Ketobacter alkanivorans: one gene and its partner. The protein of the gene in region 2 interacts with the protein of the main gene of each other region in a pairwise test. Links are inferred from orthologs where the notes say so. Each region holds a gene or a part of one and is shown on either strand. Other genes may lie near its edges.

The links.
Region 1: the proteins of def (region 2) and Kalk_RS01635 interact in binary tests that used the Escherichia coli proteins (3 or more experiments, as listed by UniProt). The link is inferred for Ketobacter alkanivorans from one-to-one orthologs.

Annotation. Positions count from the first base shown.
Region 1 is NZ_CP022684.1:356,634-365,785, forward strand. The notes cover bases 5,518-8,400. They hold Kalk_RS01635 (aspartate-semialdehyde dehydrogenase), read right to left. Parts: upstream 7,529-8,400; coding sequence 6,506-7,528; downstream 5,518-6,505. Other genes in these bases: Kalk_RS01630 (FimV/HubP family polar landmark protein), read right to left, coding at 5,518-6,161; leuB (3-isopropylmalate dehydrogenase), read right to left, coding at 7,547-8,400. Outside these bases: trpA (tryptophan synthase subunit alpha), read right to left, coding at 1-211; trpB (tryptophan synthase subunit beta), read right to left, coding at 237-1,451; Kalk_RS01620 (phosphoribosylanthranilate isomerase), read right to left, coding at 1,438-2,058; tRNA pseudouridine(38-40) synthase TruA, read right to left, coding at 2,141-2,932; more of Kalk_RS01630, read right to left, coding at 3,024-5,517; more of leuB, read right to left, coding at 8,401-8,632; leuD (3-isopropylmalate dehydratase small subunit), read right to left, coding at 8,672-9,152.
Region 2 is NZ_CP022684.1:2,661,535-2,674,738, reverse strand. Bases 3,018-5,781 are described here. They hold def (peptide deformylase), read right to left. Parts: upstream 4,774-5,781; coding sequence 4,261-4,773; downstream 3,018-4,260. Other genes in these bases: Kalk_RS11420 (LysM peptidoglycan-binding domain-containing protein), read left to right, coding at 5,022-5,781; fmt (methionyl-tRNA formyltransferase), read right to left, coding at 3,230-4,177; rsmB (16S rRNA (cytosine(967)-C(5))-methyltransferase RsmB), read right to left, coding at 3,018-3,194. In the rest of the region: Kalk_RS11445 (TrkH family potassium uptake protein), read right to left, coding at 1-396; Trk system potassium transporter TrkA, read right to left, coding at 409-1,785; more of rsmB, read right to left, coding at 1,857-3,017; more of Kalk_RS11420, read left to right, coding at 5,782-6,071; Kalk_RS11415 (OmpP1/FadL family transporter), read left to right, coding at 6,403-8,034; Kalk_RS11410 (retropepsin-like aspartic protease family protein), read left to right, coding at 8,104-9,267; Kalk_RS11405 (permease), read left to right, coding at 9,331-10,413; Kalk_RS11400 (putative bifunctional diguanylate cyclase/phosphodiesterase), read left to right, coding at 10,461-12,755; DNA-processing protein DprA, read left to right, coding at 12,826-13,204. UniProt on the Escherichia coli protein: Removes the formyl group from the N-terminal Met of newly synthesized proteins. Requires at least a dipeptide for an efficient rate of reaction. N-terminal L-methionine is a prerequisite for activity but the enzyme has broad specificity at other positions.

The DNA of each region.
Region 1 (9,152 bases), 2.3 Mb from region 2 along the record:
CACGCTCATCGGCAAGCTGAATCACCGGGCCGTCCGCCATTGGATCGGAAAATGGTATGCCCAGCTCGATGATGTCTGCGCCATTTTCTGCCAGGTTGTGCAGCAAGGGCACTGTGGCGTCCAACTGAGGATCACCGGCAGTGATAAATGGGATCAGTGCTTTTCTATTTTGTTGCTTCAGATTTTGAAGACACGCCTTGATACGGCTCATCCAATAAACTCCTTACTGTACCGTACTAGAGAGTGATGCCGTCGATCTCGGCAACGGTAAGAATATCTTTGTCACCACGGCCAGACAGGTTCACTACTATGATCTGGTCTTTATCCATCGTGGGCGCAAGCTTGGCGGCATAAGCCAATGCGTGACTTGATTCCAGAGCCGGCATGATGCCCTCCACTAAAGTGAGGGTTCGGAATGCGCTCAGCGCTTCGTCATCGGTGGCCGCCACATAATCAACTCTGCCACAATCCTTCAACCAGGAATGCTCAGGGCCAACACCAGGGTAATCAAGGCCAGCGGACACGGAATGGGTATGCATGATCTGGCCTGCATCGTCTTCCATAAGATAGGTGCGATTGCCATGCAAAACGCCAGGGCGGCCAGCACACAGTGGCGCGGCGTGTTGCCCGCTTGCCAACCCTAAACCGGCAGCTTCAACACCGTACATCTTGACCGACTCATCAGACAGGAAGGGATGGAACAAGCCAATGGCGTTAGAACCACCACCCACACACGCAACCAGAGCATCCGGCAACTGGCCGGTTTGATCCTGGCACTGGCGGCGGGCTTCGCGGCCTATAACGCACTGGAAATCGCGTACCAGTTTGGGGTAAGGATGAGGTCCGGCAACGGTACCGATGATGTAGAAAGTGTCGTCCACGTTGGTTACCCAATCGCGCAACGCTTCGTTCATGGCGTCCTTAAGGGTTTTGGTGCCAGACGTCACCGGGGTCACTTTCGCACCCAACAGTTTCATTCGGTATACATTCAGGGATTGACGTTTTACGTCTTCAGCCCCCATGAATACCTCGCACTCCAAACCTAAACGGGCTGCTACGGTAGCACTGGCCACGCCATGCTGCCCGGCACCGGTCTCGGCAATGACGCGACGCTTACCGGTGTATTTTGCCAACAGTGCCTGACCGATGGTGTTGTTTACCTTATGGGCGCCAGTGTGATTTAAGTCCTCGCGCTTTAGATATATCTGGGCACCGCCCAGTTGCTTCGACCAGCGCTCGGCGTGATACAGGGGCGAAGGACGCCCCACATAATGGGCAAGATCATAGTCAAAGGCGGCCTGAAATTCAGGGTCTTTGGACAGTTTGTTATAGATCTCTTCCAATTCATCCAACGCAGACATGAGGGTTTCAGAGACAAAGCGGCCACCGTAAGGGCCGAAGTTTCCGAAATCATCCGGCGTAGTCAGAAAATCACGCTCATTTTGAGACACTGTGTACTCCTGTGATAAAAGCTTGCATCAACGCATTGTCTTTCTTGCCTTTGGCGGCTTCTACGCCACCGCTGACATCCACCGCCCAAGGCCGAACCTGGCGAACTGCATCCGCTGCATTTGAGGGATCAAGTCCGCCGGCTAGAACGATAGGTTTACTGAGTCCTTTGGGCACTGCCTGCCAATTAAATGTCTGGCCGGTGCCACCGGGCTGACCCGCCACAAAGGTGTCGAGAAGAATACCACGACTGCTGTGATATGTCTGACATTGTGCGGCCAAATCCGTACCCGCTTTCATCCGAATTGCCTTGATATAAGGCCGCCCCCAGGCGCTGCATTCGGCCTCTGATTCATCACCATGAAATTGCAGCAAATCCAATGGTACCGCCTCCAGCACAGAGCGCAGAAAACCAGGATCAGCATTCACAAACAGCCCTACAGTGGAGACAAATGGCGGCAGTTGTTCCAAAATGGATTTGGCTGTTTGAATGTCGATGTTGCGGGGACTGGGCTCATAGAACACGAAGCCGAGGGCATCCGCACCCGCGCCACAAGCCGCCAGAGCATCTTCAAGATTGGTGATTCCGCAGATTTTTACCCGTGTCACAAGGCTAACTCTTTCATGCTGCTTGTAAAGATCGCAAGTTTAACAGAATCGCTATGGCCTAAGGCAAGGAATTCACTTGCGTCTAACTGAGTGGCATAAACGGGGCATCAGGTTCCGGCTCGGGAATGTTAAACTCCTCGGGATACCCCACCCGCATAAAAAACAGCCCGTACGGTGGTGCGGTGACGCCACCGAGGTTCCTGTTGCGATGACCCAGTACATCCTCGATCCATGTGAGCGGCTCTTTGCCGCTGCCTATGGCCATCAGCACCCCAGCAATATTGCGCACCATGTGCTGCAGGAAAGCATTCGCCTGTATATCCATCACGATCAAATGACCTCGACGATAAAGGCTGATGTGGTGAATTGTACGAACCGGGGACTTGGCCTGGCAGCCTTGCGCCTGGAATGAACTGAAGTCGTGCTCCCCCACCAAAACCTGGGCAGCGTGGTGCATCAAATCGGCATCAAGAGGTCGGAAGTTCCAAGTCATGTGCTGCATACCCAGAGCGGGTCTGACTGGGTGATTATAAATCACGTATCGATATGAGCGTGAAAGCGCCGAAAAGCGCGCGTGAAAAAGATCCGACACCGGTTTGGCCCAACGAACCGAGATGCTATCCGGAAGATTGGTATTGCAGCCGAAAATCCAACCTTTATCTTTGCGCAGGGATTCCGTGTCGAAATGCACTACCTGTCCAACACCGTGCACGCCGGTATCGGTTCGGCCTGCACAGATAACTTGAACCGGGTGATTGGCGACCTTGCTTAAAGCGGCTTCAAGGTTCTGCTGGACGGATTGTGGATCATGCTTTTGTCGCTGCCAGCCACAGTAATGCCTGCCATCGTACTCAACCCCCAAAGCCACCCGCATACTTTTACCCTACAAAGATAAGTCGCAACAAAACGAAAAGAGGGCCATCAAGGCCCCCTTACGAGAATGGTACGAATAAGCTAGAAAGGAATCAAGACTCAAGGCGCGTTAACAGATCCTTGGCCTCTTGCTTCTGGTTGTCATTACCTTCCACCATTACCTCATCCAAAATGTCTTTGGCGCCATCACGATCACCCATGTCGATGTAGGCTCGCGCCAAATCCAGCTTGGTGGAGGCTTCATCCGCATCGGACAGGAAATCCATCTCTTCAGATGAGTCATCGTTGTCATTCGCGGCACCTGCTGCCGGAGCCGCACCCAAACCTGAAGCAATCACAGTTGCATCCAGGTCGTCGTCTAGATTGAGGTCGGCCGGTTCAGACTTGCTTTCAGGGAAGTCTGCTTCAAGGTCAAAATCCAATTCGTCAGCCAGCTGCGCGGCAGACATGGAATCCAGAACAGGTTCGTCATCAGACGATGATTCTGGCTGCAAATCAGGCTGGATCGACTCAGGCTGTGATGGCACCTCAGCCAGTGGAAGCTCAGGCTCGGAGTCTGACGGTGGCTGAATAACGGTTTCGTCTTCGGAGAAATCCAAACTGGGTGTTTCATCCAGCTCTGTCGTCGACGCATCGAAGTCCAAATCGAAATCCATGCTTTCGTCTGTGCTGGCTTCTGGGGTCGGTGCTGATTCAGCATCGAGAGCTTCGAAATCAAGTGACAGATCAGTATCTGGAGTCTCGACATTGCTGACATCATCCAAAGAGAAGTCGGCATCGAAATCAAGGGCACCTTCATCGAGGGTGCTTTCGCCGTCAGTGGGCTCAGGCGTGGTCAGAGGCTCGCTGGGTACATCTTCCCCGAACGCCGTATCCAGGTCGAAATCCATTGCAGCTGGGTCGGATGCAGCCTCAGGCTGATCATCGCTGACAGCAGTACCTTCGTCTGTGGTTTCATCGTCCAAATTCAGATTCAAATCAAAATCCAGACCTGCCACATCGCTGGTTGCTTGTGGTTCACCTGCTGCCTCGGTTTGGTCTGCGCCGAAGCTTGCCCCGGTGTCTTCCAGATCTGCAAGATCGAAATCCAAACCAGTATCTGAATCCAGATCCAGCTCACTTTCCAGTGAGGATGTCTCTTCATCGCTGGCAGCATCGATTTCGTCGAAATCAAAGGATTCCGCCGCACCTTCTGCCAACAGGGTTTCATCACCGTCGAAGTCAGAAGCCGGTGATTCGTCTGCAACCAACGAATCTTCTATGTCACCCAGCTTGCCACGCATTGAATCGGCTCGGCTGATGTCGGCGTCGGTGCCGATATCCTGCAGCACACGATAATGATTCATGAATACTTCGGGCTCGCCCGCCTCTGCACAAACTTCACAGAGTTTAAGGCGGATATCGGCACGCTCAGGCTCATTCTGAGCGGCTTTTTCAAGCATTTCGATGGCCTGAGGGAAACGGCCATAAGCGATATAAATATCCGCTTCGCCGATAACGTCTGTGGTTTGGGGAACCGTTTCTTCCACTGCGCTGGCTTCGACGGCCTCTTCGAAGGCGTCGTCTTCTTCCAGATCAACGGAGTCCAGCTCCATTAAGCTGTCATTGTCCTGGGATTCTGGCAGCTCGAACTCTTCGGGGAAATCCTCATCGGCGGACGCATCAGCTTGTTTGCGACGAGCCGCCACCAAACCAAGCACGATCAACAGCAAAATGGCGCCGCCACCTGCCGCCAGATACATTGGGTTAGCCATTATCTGGCTCAATATATCGTCTTTCGGTTGTTCTGGCTGCGGCGCTACCGCAGGCTCGGCAGGTGTAGAGGCAACTGGTGCAGTATCTTCCACCTGAACCCCGGCAAGCTCCTGCGACATGGCATCTTGCGGCTCTTCAGCCACAGGCTCTGCTGATGTGTCTTGCGGCTCTTCGGCGAAGTTATAGTCCACTTCTTCTGCTGTTTCTTCTGGCGCAATTAACTCGCCAGCTTTGATTTCGTCCGCAGGCTCTTCGGCAACAGTTGGTTCTGAAGTGGTATCTTCAACCGGCTCAGACCCGATGCTCGATTCGGTTTGGGCAGCCTGTTGCTGTGCCGCTTCCAGCTCACGTAATTTGGCTTGCAACGCAGCGATCTGCTCGTCTTTAAGAGTCAGCACTTTCTCGGAAGTATCGAGCTGATCTTCCAGATCGTTCATGCGCAGCTTGAGTTCTTCATTTTCGATTTTGAACTTGTCTACGTTTTCTTCGGCAACCACCAATTGATCACGCAGTTGCCCCTGTTGACCACTGCCACCCTGGCCGGAATCACCGCTGTCGCTACCGCCGGACACCAGCTTCAGGCGATCAGTTGCAGGGCCACTGGAAGGATCTTGCTCACGTGAGACGCTACGGCCGCTCAGATCAACCTGACGAGCTTCGGTAGCACCGGACTTGCTTGCTACCCGCTCACGCCAGCGCCGATTTTGCTCGGCGGCAAGTGCGATGGCATCGCGATTGGTCATTGCCATCACTTCCTCTTCAGAAGGTGCTCGCAGCACGGCCCCTTTCTTGAGAAGGTTGATGTTGTCGTCAATGAATGCATCTGGATTAATTCTTTGGATGGCCATCATCGTCTGCTGGATGCTGACGCGGTCGGATGGCTTCATGTTCTTGGCAATGGCCCACAGGCTATCGTTGCCGCTGATGGTGTGGGTGCCTTCGGCAGCCTCTGCATAACCACCACTGCTGTAGCTGGGTTGAGATTGCGATACACCTTCATAGGTTGAAACCGGTGCAGCTGGCTTCGGGGCAGTGCTGGCAGTCTGCGGCGCTTTGACGGGGCTGGCTGGCTGGGCGCTATAAATAGGAGGGTCAAGCAGCAAGGTGTATTCGCGAAGCAACCTACCGGCGGGCCAGTTTACTTCCACCAGGAAGTTAAGGAAGGGTTCCTTCACAGGTTTTCGCGAACGGATCTTGATGACCGATTTGCCTTGCGCGTTGACGATGACCTCAAATTTGAGATCAGTCAGAAAATGGAAACGCTCGACGTGGGCAGCCTGGAAATCATCTGATCCGGCCAGGGATGGCAGGATCTCTGTAGCGGTGAGTTCCCTGACCTGTACCAATTCAATTTCGGCGTCCAGAGGTTCACTCAATGCTGAATTGAGCTTGATTTCACCCAAACCCAGTGCGTTGGCCAACCCAGGGATAAGCACACCCACACCAAGCATTGCAGCGGCAAGTTTACGAACCATTATCTTTTCCTTCGCTTATGTGACCACTGGACAGCAGAGCCGCCCTTTAATTTTTCTTAAATTTGCTACTTCAGGTCTCGGCATGGCCTGAGGGCAGTCTAGGCATTTCCGTTCAAACTAACCTTCGAACCAGCTGACACACAACCCGTTGCAACAAATACGCATCCAGCAACCTGCTGATTTACTAACTTATTAACTTGCTTAGGAGAGGCTTTCATTTTTGAAAGCTACCCCCTAACAAGGATAGCTTTCAATTTGTGGTTGTCAGGCAAAATCTTGAATAATCGTGACCCAGTTACCCGATTAATCTAGAACCAGCCTGACAATAGTGAGGTAAGTATCAATTATAAATAGTGTTTTATCAACTCTTCGGCGATTTGCACGCTATTGGTGGCTGCACCTTTTCTGACGTTATCAGCCACGACCCACATATCAATGCCGCGGGGATGAGATATGTCATCGCGGATGCGACCAACAAAGGTGTCGTTATTCTCTGCCGCTTCGGTCACAGCTGTAGGGTAACCACCGGGTGAGCGGGTATCCAGCACGGTTACACCAGACGCTTTTTTCAGCAATTCAGTGACCTGTTCTGCGCTGATTTTCTCCTTGGTTTCGATGTGTACTGCTTCCGAATGGCCGTAGAATACGGGCACGCGTACGCAAGTAGGGTTCACCTGGATGCTGTCATCACCGAAAATCTTCTTGGTTTCCCACACCATCTTCATTTCTTCTTTGGTGTAGCCGTTCTCAAGAAACACATCAATTTGGGGCAGTGCGTTGAATGCGATCTGCTTAGGGTATACCTCGGCTTTAATGGGCTGACCATTGAGTAGATCGCGGGTCTGCACCGCCAGTTCTTCGATGGCCTCTTTGCCGGTTCCGGATACTGCCTGGTAGGTGGCAACATTGATGCGCTCGATGCCTACTGCATCGTATATGGGCTTCAGTGCCACCAGCATTTGAATGGTGGAACAGTTGGGGTTGGCGATGATGCCGCGGGTTTTGTATTCTGCAATGGCTTGCGGATTCACCTCGGGTACCACCAGAGGGATGTCATCGTCATAGCGGAAATGAGAGGTGTTATCGATCACGATACAACCTGCCGCCGCTGCTTTCGGGGCGAATTCCTCAGAGATAGACCCACCGGCTGAAAACAGGCCGATCTGAACCTTTGAGAAATCGAACTCTGCCAGGTTCTGGACCCGGATGTTTTTGCCTTTAAATTGGATGATCTTGCCTTCGGAGCGCTCGCTGGCCAGAGGGTAAAGATTACCCACCGGGAAATCGCGTTCTTCCAGAACACGGATCATGGTTTCGCCCACTGCACCGGTTGCACCCACTACTGCTACATCGTAAGTTTTACTCATAATGTCCTTCTTCAACTATCAGTTGCTTGATTTCAATACGTTTAATACGGCTTCGCCCATTTGCGAGGTGCTCACTTTTTGCGTGCCCTCGCTGTAGATGTCCGCTGTGCGATAACCTTGATCCAGAACCTTGCTTACTGCCGCTTCGAGTCTGTCTGCCGTGGCACCATGACCCAGGGAATAACGCAGCATCATGGCTGCCGACAGGATGGTGGCCAGTGGATTGGCAATGCCCTGCCCCGCTATATCGGGCGCCGAGCCGTGACAGGGTTCGTACATGCCCTTGTTGTTCTTATCCAGTGAGGCAGAAGGCAGCATGCCGATTGAACCGGTCAGCATGGCAGCAGCATCAGAGAGAATATCCCCGAACATGTTTCCCGTCACTATCACATCGAACTGTTTGGGAGCCCGGATCAACTGCATGGCGGCGTTATCCACATACATGTGACTCAACTTAACTTCGGGATACTCTTTATTGAGATCAGTCATGATCTCGCGCCACAGCTCGGTGACTTCCAGCACGTTGGCTTTATCCACTGAGCAGAGTTTTTTGCCCCGTTTCATGGCAGCTTCAAACGCAACCCGGCCTATACGAATGATCTCAGATTCGCTGTAAACATAGGTGTTGTAACCCTGACGCTCGCCGTTCTCAAGCGTGCGGATGCCACGAGGCTGGCCGAAATAAATGCCACCGGTCAGCTCCCGTACGATAAGGATATCCAGCCCGGACACCAACTCAGGCTTGAGGCTTGATGCCTCTGCCAGCTGGGGATACAGCATTGCCGGGCGCAGATTACCAAATAACTCCATCTCGGAGCGCAAACGCAACAGGCCCTTTTCGGGGCGGATGGCGATCTCAAGAGATTCCCATTTCGGGCCACCAATGGCACCAAACAAAATGGCATCCGAGGCCTTGGCCAGCTTAAGTGCATCCTCAGTCAGGGGAACCCCGGCGGCGTCGATTGAGGCACCGCCCACCAGCGCGTGATCGAACTCGAGCCCGAGGCTCTCTTGCTCATTAACGAAACGGAGAACGTTTTCCGCCTGCTCCATGATTTCCGGGCCGATGCCATCACCGGCCATGATCAATACATTCTTGGACATTTTGAATTCCGATTAATCTGTTGATTGCTTAAAACTTGTTTACTTTATGGCGTCGAACAACCAAGGGGCTGTCTGGCGGCGCGCGGCCTCGTATTCTTTAATCAGCTGAGCATCCTGCAAGGTCAGGCCAATATCATCAAGCCCCTCTAACAGGCAATGCTTGCGAAACGGATCGACCTCGAATTCGATGACGCTGCCATCAGGCTTACGGATTTGCTGATTGGCTAAATCGATCGTTAACGCATAGCCTTCATGGGCAGCTACCTGCTTGAACAGACCCTCAATAATATCTTCAGCTAAAACAATGGGTAACAATCCATTTTTAAAGCTGTTATTGAAGAATATATCCGCAAAGCTAGGGGCTAAAACGGTTCGAAATCCAAAATCCGTTAACGCCCAGGGCGCGTGCTCACGGCTGGAACCACAGCCAAAGTTGCGACGAGCCAACAATACGCTGGCACCTTTATAACGAGGCTGATTGAGCACAAAATCAGGGTTAATCGGGCGGTTGGTACAATCC
Region 2 (13,204 bases):
TTGGCGGTAAAACAGGATCGACTTGGGCAGGTTGTCGATGTCGCTGATCACGGTGGCGCCGGTGGTGGTCAGCCCGGAAATGGATTCGAACACGGCATCAGCCACGTCCATATGCGGTTCGTTGCCTAACATAAAGGGTATGGCGCCGTAACACCCCAGCACCGTCCAGAACAGCACGACCACCACAAAGCCGTCTCGTACTCGCAGATCCTGTTTGCGATTTTGCACCGGTAGCCAGCACAGCAGGCCCGAGATCAGGGTAATGGCAAAGGCGAAAAAGAACTGTCTTTCACCGCCATCATCATAGATCAGTGCCACCATTGCCGGAATCAGCATGGTGCTGCTGTACACCATCAACAGCAGGCCAAGAATGCGAAGTATGACAGCGGGATGCATACAGGCTCCAAATTAGAAGAAGGTGATTCCCACCTGGAACAGGCGCTCGACATCCTGAATGCGGCGCTTGTCGATCAGGAACAACACCACGTGATCATCGGACTCCACCACGATATCGTCGTGGGCAATCAGCACCTGATCCTTGCGCACGATAGCACCGATAGTGGTGCCCTCCGGCAAGTCGATGTCACCAATGGCCTTACCCACTACCTTGGAGGATTTCTCATCTCCGTGGGCGATGGCTTCGATGGCCTCGGCCGCGCCGCGCCGCAAGGAATGTACATTGGCCACATCCCCTCGCCGCACATGGGTCAGCAAGCTGCCGATGGTGGCCTGCTGGGGTGAGATGGCGATGTCGATGTCGCCGCCCTGCACCAGATCCACGTAGGCGGGGTTGTTGATCAATGCCATCACTTTGCGCGCACCCAGGCGTTTGGCCAGCATGGAGGACATGATGTTGGCCTCATCGTCGTTGGTCACGGCGATGAAGATGTCGGTGTCTTCTACGCTTTCTTCCAGCAGCAGATCCTGATCGGAGGCGTTGCCGCGGATAACGATGGTTTTGTTGAGTTTCTCGGCGAGAAAACCGCAGCGTTCCGGGTTGCGTTCGATGATCTTAACCTGATAGCGGCTTTCCAGTGCCTCGCACAAGCGTTCGCCGATGTTGCCACCCCCGGCGATGATGATTTTTTTGTAGTTGTGTTCCAGCCCGCGCAGCTCGCTCATCACCGCCCGAATGTGGTTTTTGGCGGCGATGAAGAAGACTTCGTCATCGGCTTCGATGATGGTGGTACCTTCGGGGATAATGGGGCGATCGCGGCGGAATATGGCAGCAACGCGGGTGTCTACTGCGGGCATGTGCTGGCGCAGGTAGCGCAGTTCACGGCCCACCAGTGGCCCGTTGAAGTAGGCTTTCACCGCAACCAATTGCAGTTTGCCCTCGGCAAAGTCCAGCACCTGCAATGCGCCGGGGTGCTCGATCAGACGGGTGATGTGGTTGGTGACCACCTGCTCCGGCGAGATGATGACATCAATGGGGAAGGCTTCGTTGCCGAACAGACCTTTGCTTTTGGCCAGATAACTGGCGGAACGCACCCGGGCGATTTTGGTGGGGGTGCGGTGCAATGAATAGGCAACCTGACACGCTACCATGTTGATTTCGTCGGAGTTGGTGACGGCAATGAGCATGTCGGCGTCGTCGGCACCGGCCTGGCGCAGTACGGTGGGATAGGAGGCCATGCCGGATACGGTACGAATGTCGTAACGATCCTGCAGCTCTTGTAGTCGCTCGGAGTCGGTGTCTACTACGGTAATGTCATTATGCTCACTGGCCAGGTTGGCTGCCAGTGTGCCGCCAACTTGGCCTGCACCCAGAATGATGATTTTCATGCTGCAGTTTCGCTTTGTCTTTTCAGGTTCACGAACAGGGCTCTCATCCTATCACGATAGTCGTTGCGCGTTCATTGCGCTTGTGTGTCGTCATGTTGCACGGGTTTCTGTTTGATGGCGCAGTAATAAAATCCATCGTGGCCGTTAATGGTGGGAAACAATTGGCGGCCGCAATCGTGGCCGATGCCCCACTCTGCCGCGATGGTTTGGGCCTTTGCATGACGCTGGTGTTGCAGGAACTGGTGCACTACCCGGCTGTTTTCCTGGGGCAGTATGGAGCAGGTGGCGTACAGCAGGGTACCGCCGGGTTTCAGTAAAGAAAACGCAATTTGCAGCAGGTGTTGCTGAGTGTCCGCCAGTTTGCCAATGTCGGAACGCTTGCGCAGCCATTTGATGTCCGGGTGGCGGCGGATAACACCGGTGGCAGAACAGGGTGCATCCAGCAAAATTCGATCAAAACGTGATTGCGGATGATCCTGTGCGTACTGTTCCAGGCTGGCGTGAACGAGGTTGGCATTCAGATGCAGGCGATCCAGGTTCTCCTGTACCCGCTGCAGCCGCTGGCCGTCCATATCCAGTGCCACTACTTCGGCCAGGGCGGGTTGTTGTTCCAGCAAATGGCAGGTTTTGCCGCCGGGCGCTGCGCAGGTATCTAGGATGCGCTCCCCCGGTTGCGGGTCAAGCAGAAAGGCGCTCAGTTGGGCCGCTTCATCCTGCACCGAAACCCAGCCTTCACGAAAGCCGGGCAGTTCGTCGACATCACAGGGTTTCTCTAAATAGAGTGCGCTGGCTGCCAATTGACCGATACGGGCACCGATGCCGCGCTCTTTGAGTCGGGCCATATAGTCATCGCGACTGTTGTGCAGGCAGTTTACCCGCAGACACATGGGGCCTGGTTCATTGTTGGCTTTAAAGATGGCGTTGGCTTGTTCTGGCCAAGCCGCTGTTACCGCATCCATTAGCCACTTGGGGTGCGCCGTTTGGATGGAGCTGCTGTCGGGCAAGCTGGTTTCCAGTAGTGCTTTATCGCGTTGGGCGCGACGCAGCATGCCGTTGATGACTTTTACTGCCCAGTCTTTATTCAGCTGGCGACAGGCCTCGACGGTTTGGGATATGGCGGCATGATCGGGAATGCGCAGGTAGAACATTTGATACAGGCCGATTAAAAGCAGGGCGTGCAGGTCGGCGTCTTTGGGTTTGAAGGGCTGGCGGATTAAGGGAGCGGCCAGTTTGTCCAGTCGGATATACCAGCGGCAGACACCGAAGCAGATCTCCTGCAGCAGACCTTTGTCCTTGTCTTCCTCTGCCACTTTCGGCATCAGATCAGACAGTGAGCGCAGCTGCAGGTTCTGCCGGTTCAGCGGCAAAACTTGCTCCAGGATTTGGGCCGCACGGGCACGGGTGTTCAGACTGCTCGGGTCTGGCTGCGAATAGGGGCGCTGGCTCAAAGGAAGCGCTTCCCGATGTTGAACCAGTCCGCTTTGGAATTGAGGATGGCGGCTACTGGTAGGCGTTTGCCACCCGGCAGTTGCAACTGGTGCAGGCGCAATACGCCGCTGCCGGTGGCTACATCCAGACTGTCTTTGTGCACGGCGACGAGGGTGCCCGGCTCGGCGCTGCTGCCCTGATCCGCCAGGCTGGCTTGCCATACCCGGATGATGTTGTCGTCCAGCTGGGTGTGGGTAACCGGCCAGGGGTTGAAGGCGCGTACCAGATCGTTCAGCTCTTGGGCGGTCCGCTGCCAGTCCAGTTTGCCCTCCTCTTTGCTGAGCTTGTGGGCGTAGGTAGCCAGGTTGTTATCCTGCGGTTCTGCGGTGGCGGTGCCGGCAGCCAGGCTGTCCAGCGCTTCAAGTATGGAGGTGGCTCCGATCCGGGCCAGACGATCATGCAGGCTGCCGCCGGTGTCGTCGGGGCTGATGGGGGTGCGCGCTTTCAGCAGCATGTCGCCGGTGTCCAATCCAACATCCATCTGCATGATGGTGACGCCGCTTTCGGTGTCGCCAGCGGCAATGGCGCGCTGGATCGGGGCCGCACCACGCCAGCGCGGTAATATGGAGGCGTGGACGTTGATGCAGCCTAAGCGTGGCGCATCCAGCACCACTTTTGGCAGGATCAGACCGTAAGCCACCACAACCATGATGTCAGCATTGAGGGCAGAGAGGTGCTCTACGTCTTCGGTCTGCTTGAAATTAAGGGGCTGGTAGACCGGTATATTGTGCTCTTGGGCTAATGCTTTAACCGGGCTGGGGGTGAGTTTGCGGCCGCGGCCAGCCGGTCGGTCGGGCTGGGTGTAGCAGGCAATCACCTGATGGTGCGAGCCCAATATGGATTGCAGTACTTCAGCCGCGAATTCGGGGGTTCCGGCGAAAATGACTTTCAGGGGTGCACTCAAGACAGAGTTCCTGTGCTGGCGATGGTTTAAATGATGGCTGATATCGGTGGGGCGGGTCAGCGAACCCGGTTCCGAGCCCCGCTTTAGCGGATCTTGACCTTGTCTTTCTGTTCTTTCACCAGCTTCTTGCGGATACGCTCCCGTTTCAGCTTGGAGATGTGATCCACGAACAGCTTGCCATCAAGGTGATCCAGCTCATGCTGTACGCACACCGACAGGATGCCATCGCACTCCATTTCGAAGGGCTCGCCATCCCGGTTCAGCGCTTTCAAACGGATTTTTTCGGCGCGGGTGACGGTTTCGTAGTAGCCGGGCACCGACAGACAACCTTCGTCAAAATCCTGTTCGCCGGAGATCACCTCAAATTCAGGATTGATCAGTACCAAAGGTTGATCTTTCTCTTCACTGACGTCGATAACCACAATACGTTGGTGCACGTTCACCTGCGAGGCGGCCAGGCCAATGCCCGGGGCGTGGTACATGGTTTCCAACATATCATCAGCCAGCTTGCGTATGTTGTTGTCTACTTTTGTGACCGGCTTCGCCTTTGTACGCAGACGAGGGTCAGGAAATTCAAGAATATCCAGTATTGCCATCTTGAGAATGCCACTTTTCTAGTATAACTATAGATATTGTTGCTAAGATTATGATCATACAGGATTTGCTGTGTTGGTTTTTGCCAAACTTGTCTAAACTGTTAGTCAGATTGCGCAAAACACTCCACGGTAAATCGGTCTATAGTGAAATGTAGGCGAATTCCAGTGTGCTGGTGTTTTGCCGTTTCCCGTATGCGAAAAAACTGCCTGATCAATCAGGCGCTGATAATGATAAAGGGATTCTCACCATGATGAAATCATTTCTCAGGCTGGCAGGTGGCTGTTTGCTGAGCATCGCCATGCAGGTATCGGCTGTGGAACTTAAGCCGGGCCACCCTGATGTCTACCCGGTGAAGCAGGGTGATACCCTGTGGGACATTTCCAATGCTTTTCTGAGCAACCCCTGGTTGTGGCCTGAGCTGTGGCACGTTAACCCACAGATCAATAACCCGCACCTTATTTACCCTGGCGATCTGATCAAGCTGGTGTATGTGAATGGCAAGCCGGGCCTCACCGTTGAGCGTGGCCCCATGGTGTTCAAGAAAGGTGACACCGTGAAGCTGTCTCCTGAGGTGCGCAGCGAGCCACTGCAATCGGTGATTCCTGCTATTCCCCTGGAGCATATCCAGAGTTTTCTCAAGAATAGCCGGGTCATGACTGAGGAAGAGATCAATGCCTCACCTTATATCCTGGCCGGTGATGAAGATCATATCGTGATGGGGCTGGGCGATTATATGTACGCCCGTCATGTCCCTGGCTGGGAAAACCCTCATCAGAGCTATGGTGTGTATCGTAAAGGCGCGGCTTATGTTGATCCCGAGTCCAAAGAGCTGCTGGGCTTTGCCGCCATCGATATGGGGTTGGCGCGTTTTGAAAACAGCGAAGGTGAAGTGGCCCGTTTTAAGGTTACCAACTCTAATGAAGATATCCGCCCTAACGACCGTCTGATTCCCACCGAAGAGCGTAAAGTGGATTCGGTATTTTACCCCAAGTCACCTGAAGGTGAGGTGGAAGGTCAAATTCTGCATGTGTTCAGTGGTGTGCGTAACGTAAGCCAGTACGATGTGGTGGTGTTGAACCGCGGTGAGCGAGAGGGTTTGATGATTGGTGATGTGCTGGCGGTACACACCAAGGGTTCCATTGTAAAAGACCGGATCACCCTGGAGCTGGTTAAGTTGCCGGACGAGCGGCGTGGGATATTGATGGTGTTCCGTACCTTTGAAAAGGTCAGCTACGGTTTGATTCTGCGTGCCGAGGCGCCTTTGCAAGTGGGTGATGTGGTCAAAAACCCGACCTGATGAGCTCCAGACGTCAGCGTCCAGTATTAGTGCACAATTTAAACAACCCGCTACCAAGCGGGTTGTTTCGTTTCTGGGGCCGAAAGATTACAAATTCTAACAAATCAAAGTGTTATGGAACATTGCCCTGCTCTTTGAGCTTATAAAACAGTCAATTCCATTAAATTCATTAGGTTGCGGCTGATAGGTCTATTATGCGGTGGGGCGGTTGCCGAATACCCGCACCTCAATGTCTTTTTGGTCAAGATCTGGCCCGGTCAGTTGGCTAACAATACCGTTTAAAACTCTGCCATGATTGGCAGCATAAAAATAAGAACGGTATCACAGCACTATGATCACATTCCCAGGCAAGCGCCAATTGGCGCCTCTCGTTGTTTCTGTTTTGCTCAGTGCCCCAGCCGGTGCTCAGCTTTCTCACAATTTGTCCATTGGCAACCCGGTGGCGCTGGCCATGGGTAATTCCGCCACTGCCTCGGTACGGGGCCCGGATGCAATTCATTACAACCCGGCGGCACTGGCTTTGGTCAAGACCAAGTATGAGCAGTACAAGTTGCAGACGGCGTTTTTTAATCATGAAGGCACCGTCAGTGGTGCTGCGCCAGGGCGCAGTTATGATCCAATCAGCAACCCGGACTTTGCCGACGAGCCCTTGTTGCAGGGAGAGCAGTCTCGGGATGTGTCGGTAGACAGTCCGTCGGTCTATCTGCCTTTTTTCGGGCACACGTCATTACCGTTTTTGGTTGCACCGGGTTACGGTTTTGCGCTGCGCGGTGGTACGAATGATCAGTTTGTATTTGCCAACTCGGCCTTTGCAGTGCAGATCTTCGGTTATGAGCGGGATATGGACAATGTGGGGGCGTTCAATGGTCAGCGTTTCGGCATTACCCGTCTGGCTTACTTCAACCCCTCTGTTGGCTTTGAACTCTCGGATAATCTCTATATGGGGGGCTCCATAGGTTTCTCCTGGCAGGGCTTGGGGGTTACCACCCGCACCCGCAGTGTGCTGGATACGGTGGGTGGTCTCAATGCGCTGGCGGCGAATCTGGCATCCCAGGTGGGACTGGATCTGGATTTGGGGTTGAACCCCTATAACGATGTGGGCGTGTTGGAGGTAGAAGCAGAAGATCCTCTGTCAGTGGCATTTACCCTGGGCCTGCTGTGGCAGCCTACCAGTTGGCTGTCGGTGGGGGCGACCTATCAAAGTGAAGGCAAATCCCATATGAAAGGTGATTACAGCCTCTCCTACACCCAGAGCTTTAATGAATTGATGTTGGGGTTGCAGCCGGCGGATGGCGCGCTGGCGGTTCTGGGTGGCGGCCCCATCAGCGGGGCGACCCGTCAAACCGGCGATGTGGAAATTGATTTTATCCAGCCGCAGTGGGCTTCGGTGGGCGTGTCCATGCTGGTGACACCGGACTGGCGCGTCAATGTGGACGTCAAATGGGTGGATTACAGCGTTTTGAAAGAGCTGGTGTTCGAGTTTGATCAGCCGCTGGACTATCTGGTGCTGGCCAGTGTGGTGAACAATTTGTCCGATATTTATACCGCAGGCCAGATCGGCGGCGATTACGCTGATCCGGATGAGCTGCGTCTGCAGCGCCGCTATGAGGCGGTGGTGGATGCGTCCTTTGGGGTGGAATATCGCTACAATGACAATCTGTTTTTGCGGGCCGGTTATGAGCCGCGTTCGTCTTCAATTCCCGAAAATCGTCAGGATCTGTTGATTCCCATTGGTGATGCGGATTTGTACACAGTGGGTTTTGGCTATCGCATGGGTAAGCATTCGCAGCTGGACGCAGGTTTTGGTTATCTGGTGTCGGAGATTCACATTGATCCCGGTGAAAGTCGTAATGCCAACTCAACCCTGGAAGGTGATGTGGTCTACAACCCCTATCGCGGATTGAAGATTGATCACAAACTGGAGGCGTATATTTTCTCCGTCACGTATTCCACCCATTTTTGAGTTCTGCCATAGTTAGCCCTTTGGCGTTATGCGCATGGTTGCAGCCATTGGACTGAACGGAATTCTATAGTGACGAAAACAACCCCTTGGCTGTTATGCCTGCTGGTTGGATTTGCGCTGGGCTGGTGGAGCGCAGTGCAGTGGGTTTCGCCTGTTGCGACAGCGACATCCCCGCTGAGTGGACAATCACCTGAGCCCGCATCCAAGCCAGCGGATACGCCGGTGGATCTGGGCGGCAATGCCGTGAGCCGCTGGCTGCAACTGGATCAGCCGGAAGCCCTGATTGCGTACCTGGACACCCCCGCACTGAGTCTGCCCGGGCGCCAACAGGCGTTACAGCAGCTGGACGATACTCTGTTGCAGTGGCAAGACGAGCAGCAGTGGGGGCGGCTGTTGTTATGGCTGGAGCCCTTGCATACCTGGGATCGTAATCGTGAATTGTGGCAGGATTGGTTGGCGAGCGCCCATGAAGGGTTGGGTCAACGGCGAGATGCCCTGCTGATACTGTTTGAGTCCCATGCCACGACCCTTTCTGCCCCGCGACGCCAGTATCTGATGGACAGTATTGAGCAATTGCTGGCCGATCAGCTGGCCCGGCAACGCACCCTCACCCCCACCCGCCTATCACAGAATTTTGAGTTGATGCCGCTGTTATTGCTGGCGCTGGAGAAACAGCCTCAATACGCACCCTTTGGCATCATGTTGTCCGATGTGTATGAAGCGTCTGGTGAATGGGAACAGGCGCTGTTTCAACTGCAGTTGTTGCCCTACAGCGACACCCACCAGCCGGCGATCGATGAGCGCAAAGAGCGCTTGGAGGAACAGCTGGCAGCTCAGCAAAGAGCCCAGGAGGGCATTGGTTTACAGCACCGCATGGGGCAGTTCGTGGTAACCGTTGTGTTTGATGAGCGCGTGGAACTGAACCTGATGATCGATACCGGCGCGACCATCACGGCCTTGAATGCCCGCGCCATTGCGTTGCTGCAACAGTACACGGATCTGCACACCACCGATCAGCAAGTGCAGGTGAACACCGCCAATGGCATGGTGGTGTCACCCCTGTATGAAATTGGCAGTATGCGGATCGGGGGATGGGAGCAACTCGATGTGCAGCTATTACAGGTGAATCTGCCGTCGGAGCATGTGGATGGTCTGTTAGGCATGAATTTTCTCAGCCGTTATGCGTTCTCCATCGATCAGGATCAGGCGCTGTTGTTCTTGGACAGCAAGTGAGGTTTGGCTTTATAGTGAGAGCTACTGCTAAACAGCCCACGCTAATGCGAGGCAAGGTGTACCATGAGCGAATCCTCCTGCTGTCATTCCCCCGCGCCTGATCCTAAACAAGGTCATGGCGATAGCTGTCATGATCATTCACGGGTTGACTGGCTGTTTTGGGGGTCGAGCGCTGTGTTGGCGATGTCCATTCTGGCGGCAGCCATGCCGGAGTCGTGGCTGCCGGACATCCCTTATTTGGTGACATTTATTACCGCCGAATGGGAGCTGGTGCAGGACATGTGGTTAGGCATGTTCATCGGTGTGTTTTCCATTGGTTTGATGAACCTATTGCCCAAAGACACCATCCTCAATGCCCTGGGCAGGCAACGGGGAGTGGGCAGTGTGTTGCGTGCGGCGGCGGCAGGCATTGTGCTGGATTTGTGCAACCACGGCTTGCTGCTTATCGCCGGTAAACTGTACAAAAGCGGCGTGCGTTATTCCCAGGTGCTGGCGTTTCTGATTGCTTCTCCCTGGAATTCCCTTTCCCTTACCATCGTGATGTTTGCCCTGCTGGGGTGGGCGTGGACGCTGACATTTATCGGTCTTTCCTTTCTGGTGGCGGTGGTGGCGGGCTTGATCGTCGATGGTATGGAAAGCCGAGGTTCCATTGAGGAAAACCCCTTTCGCGCTGAAACCGAGCGCGCCGAGAAAATTTCAGTGAAGGACAATGTACGGCGCATTCGGCGTGAACGGGGGCTGTTTCGAACCGTGTGTTTAGACAGCTTCAGTGAAAGCAAAATGATCATGCGCTGGTTGCTGTTCGGCATGGTATTGGCGGCACTGATCAAGACATTTGTATCCCAGGATGCCATGCAAACCTGGTTTGGGCCGACCTTGGTGGGCCTGGGTTTGACCCTGGTGGCCGCCACCGTGATTGAAGTGTGCTCGGAAGGCCTGCTGCCTATCGCTGCTGATCTGCTGACCCGTGCCGCTGCGCCGGGTAATGCTTTTACCTTCATGATGGCGGGGGTATCCACCGATTACACCGAGATCATGGTGTTAAAGGAAACCACCGGGCGTTGGAAAATGGCATTCGTGCTGCCGTTGGTGACCTTGCCCCAGATCCTCCTGCTGGGTGTGCTGCTGAATCAATTCTCTGCGTAAATACCGGCGTTTAAATTTGCAGGCTTTTTCCGGTAGTCAGGGCAACCTTGTCTATACTTGAAACAGACCCTTTTGCAGACGATTTGCTGCTCATGCGAGAAACATCACCCAAAACTTCACAAAGTGCTTCCAGCCTGTCGCGGCAGTTAACGGAAGCTTATGTGGCGCTGTCCAAATCTGAAGAAGTTTGGCAGTCCAGCCTGACCCAGGCGTTGCGTCACATAACCCAGACCTGCGCCAACGTGTTGGGGGTGGAACGTGCCAGTATCTGGCAGATCTCACCCGATATGGCGAAAATGGAGTGTTTGTGTCTCTATCTGGAAGAACAAAACCGTTTTGAAAGCGGATTGGTGCTGGAAGCCAGGGCTTACCCCCGGTACTTCAGCGCCTTGGCATTGGAGCGCGTGATCAATGCCAGTGACGCCCAACAAGATCTCCGCACCCGCGAATTTACCGAATCCTATCTGAAACCGCTGAATATCCAGTCGATGCTGGATGGCACCTTGCGCAACGAGGGTATTACCAAAGGCGTTTTGTGTCTGGAGCAGGTGGGGCAGCGCCGCTTTTGGACAGAAGACGAGCAAATTTTTGTGGCCTCTGTGGCGGACATGGTGTCACAAGTGCTGCTGTTCAGCTCATTCCGTGACCGAGAGATGCGTTTTCGTGCCCTGTTCGAAGGCTCCGGTGATGCGGTTTTTGTGCTCAATGGCCCCAGAATCATTGAATGCAACCCCGCTGCGTTTCGCATGTTTCGTGGTAATCGTGAGCAGTTGCTGGGGGCGACACCGGCAGACCTGTCTCCAGAGCTACAGCCCGACGGTTCCATCTCCTCCAGCGTGGCGGCCAGCCATATGCAGAACGCATTGGAAGGGGCAAGCCAGTTCTTTGAATGGACTCACCGGCGTCTGGATAACACGTTGTTCGATGCCGAAGTCACCCTCAACTCAGTCATGCTGGATGGGGTTAACTGCATTCTCGGCACCGTACGGGATGTGAGTGATCGCAAACAGGCAGAAGACGCACTGGTGCAGTCCCAGCGTCAGCTGGCCTACCGCGCCACCCACGATAGCCTGACCGAACTGCCCAACCGGGATTCATTGCACCTGAGTGCGTCCCGCATGCTGGCCCAAAGCAAGCTGCGCGGCCTTCAAGTGGCGGTGATTTTGCTGGATCTGAATCGGTTTAAAGACGTAAACGACACCCTCGGCCATCGTATCGGGGATTTTCTGCTGCAGCAGGTAGCCAAGCGCCTTTCGCTGCTGCATAAAGATAACGAGCTGGAGGTGTATCGCCTGGGGGGGGATGAATTTGCCCTGCTGAAAAGCCATGTGAGCAATCGGGATGAAGTGATTACGCTGGTGGACGCCGTGATTGAGGCCCTCAGCAAACCCTTGGATGTGGAGGGCATGTCACTGGAAATGGGCGCCAGCATCGGCGTGTCCTTCTTCCCCGAAAATGGCGACAACAGCCATGCCCTGCTGCGCTGCGCCGACGTGGCCATGTATCAGGCCAAAACCCACGGTGAGAATCTTCATTTCTACGATGCCAGTATGGATGCCAACAGCACCCGCCGCTTGACCATTCTGGCGGATCTGGGGGTGGCGATCCGCAGCAATCAACTGCAATTACACTATCAGCCCCGCATTGACCTCGCCACCGGTGCCTGTAACGGCTGCGAAGCGCTGCTGCGCTGGGTGCATCCGGAGCAGGGCATGATACCCCCCGGCGACTTCATCCCGCTGGCGGAAATGACCGAAATGATTCATCCGCTGAGCCTGTGGGTGCTGCGGGAGGCCCTGCGTCAGGTGCGTTGCTGGCTGGATGAGGGCAAAGAGATCGCCGTAGCGGTGAATCTGTCCGCCCGTAATTTGATCGATGTCCGCTGCCCCGCTTTGATCCAGTCGCTGTTGCATGAATTCGGGGTGCCCAATCATTTGTTGGAAATCGAAATCACCGAATCGGCTCTGATCACCGACCCGGAGCGCGCCCTGCAAGTGGTGCAGTCATTCCACGATTTGGGTTTGCATCTGGCCATCGACGATTTTGGCACCGGCTATTCCTCGATGAGCTATCTCAAGCGCCTGCCCATTCAGACCCTGAAGGTAGACCGTTCCTTCGTAAAGGAAATGCTCACCGATGAAGCCGACGCCGTGATTGTGCGCTCCACCATTGGCCTGGCCCACAGTTTTGGCCTCAACGTAGTGGCCGAAGGAGTGGAAGACGAAGCAACCCTGCAAGCCCTGTGCAACCTGCAATGCGAGCAGGCCCAGGGCTATCACATCAGCCGCCCCATCCCCGCAGCCGAATTTGATGCCTGGTATCTACAGCGCCGGGGCAATTAAAGCCCGATTTTTGCCTTGTGGACGTCTCTATAGCCTACCTTAATGGATTTGCCTGGAGACGGATGTTCCCATGTTGTTGGAAGAATTGCCCTATTGGTTGGCCCTGTGGCGTATATCCGGAATCGGCCCCAGCCACTTTCGCCTGATTACCGACCGCTATCACAGCATGATTGCCTTTTTTTCCCTGTCCGACGCCGAGCTGGCCAGCCTGGGGTTAAATACCCGTCAGCGCAACCAGATCCGCGGCTTCCAGCGGGGCAGCGAGCGAGCCTTGCTGGAAGGCGTGACCCAGGATCTGGACTGGCTTGAGCAAAGCGCTCAGCATCATATCCTGACCTGGGCCAGTGACGACTACCCTCCCTTGCTCCGTGAGATTCAGGGTTCACCACCGATTCTGTTTGTACGAGGTGACGCCGGTTTACTGTCCCTGCCCCAGATTGCCATTGTGG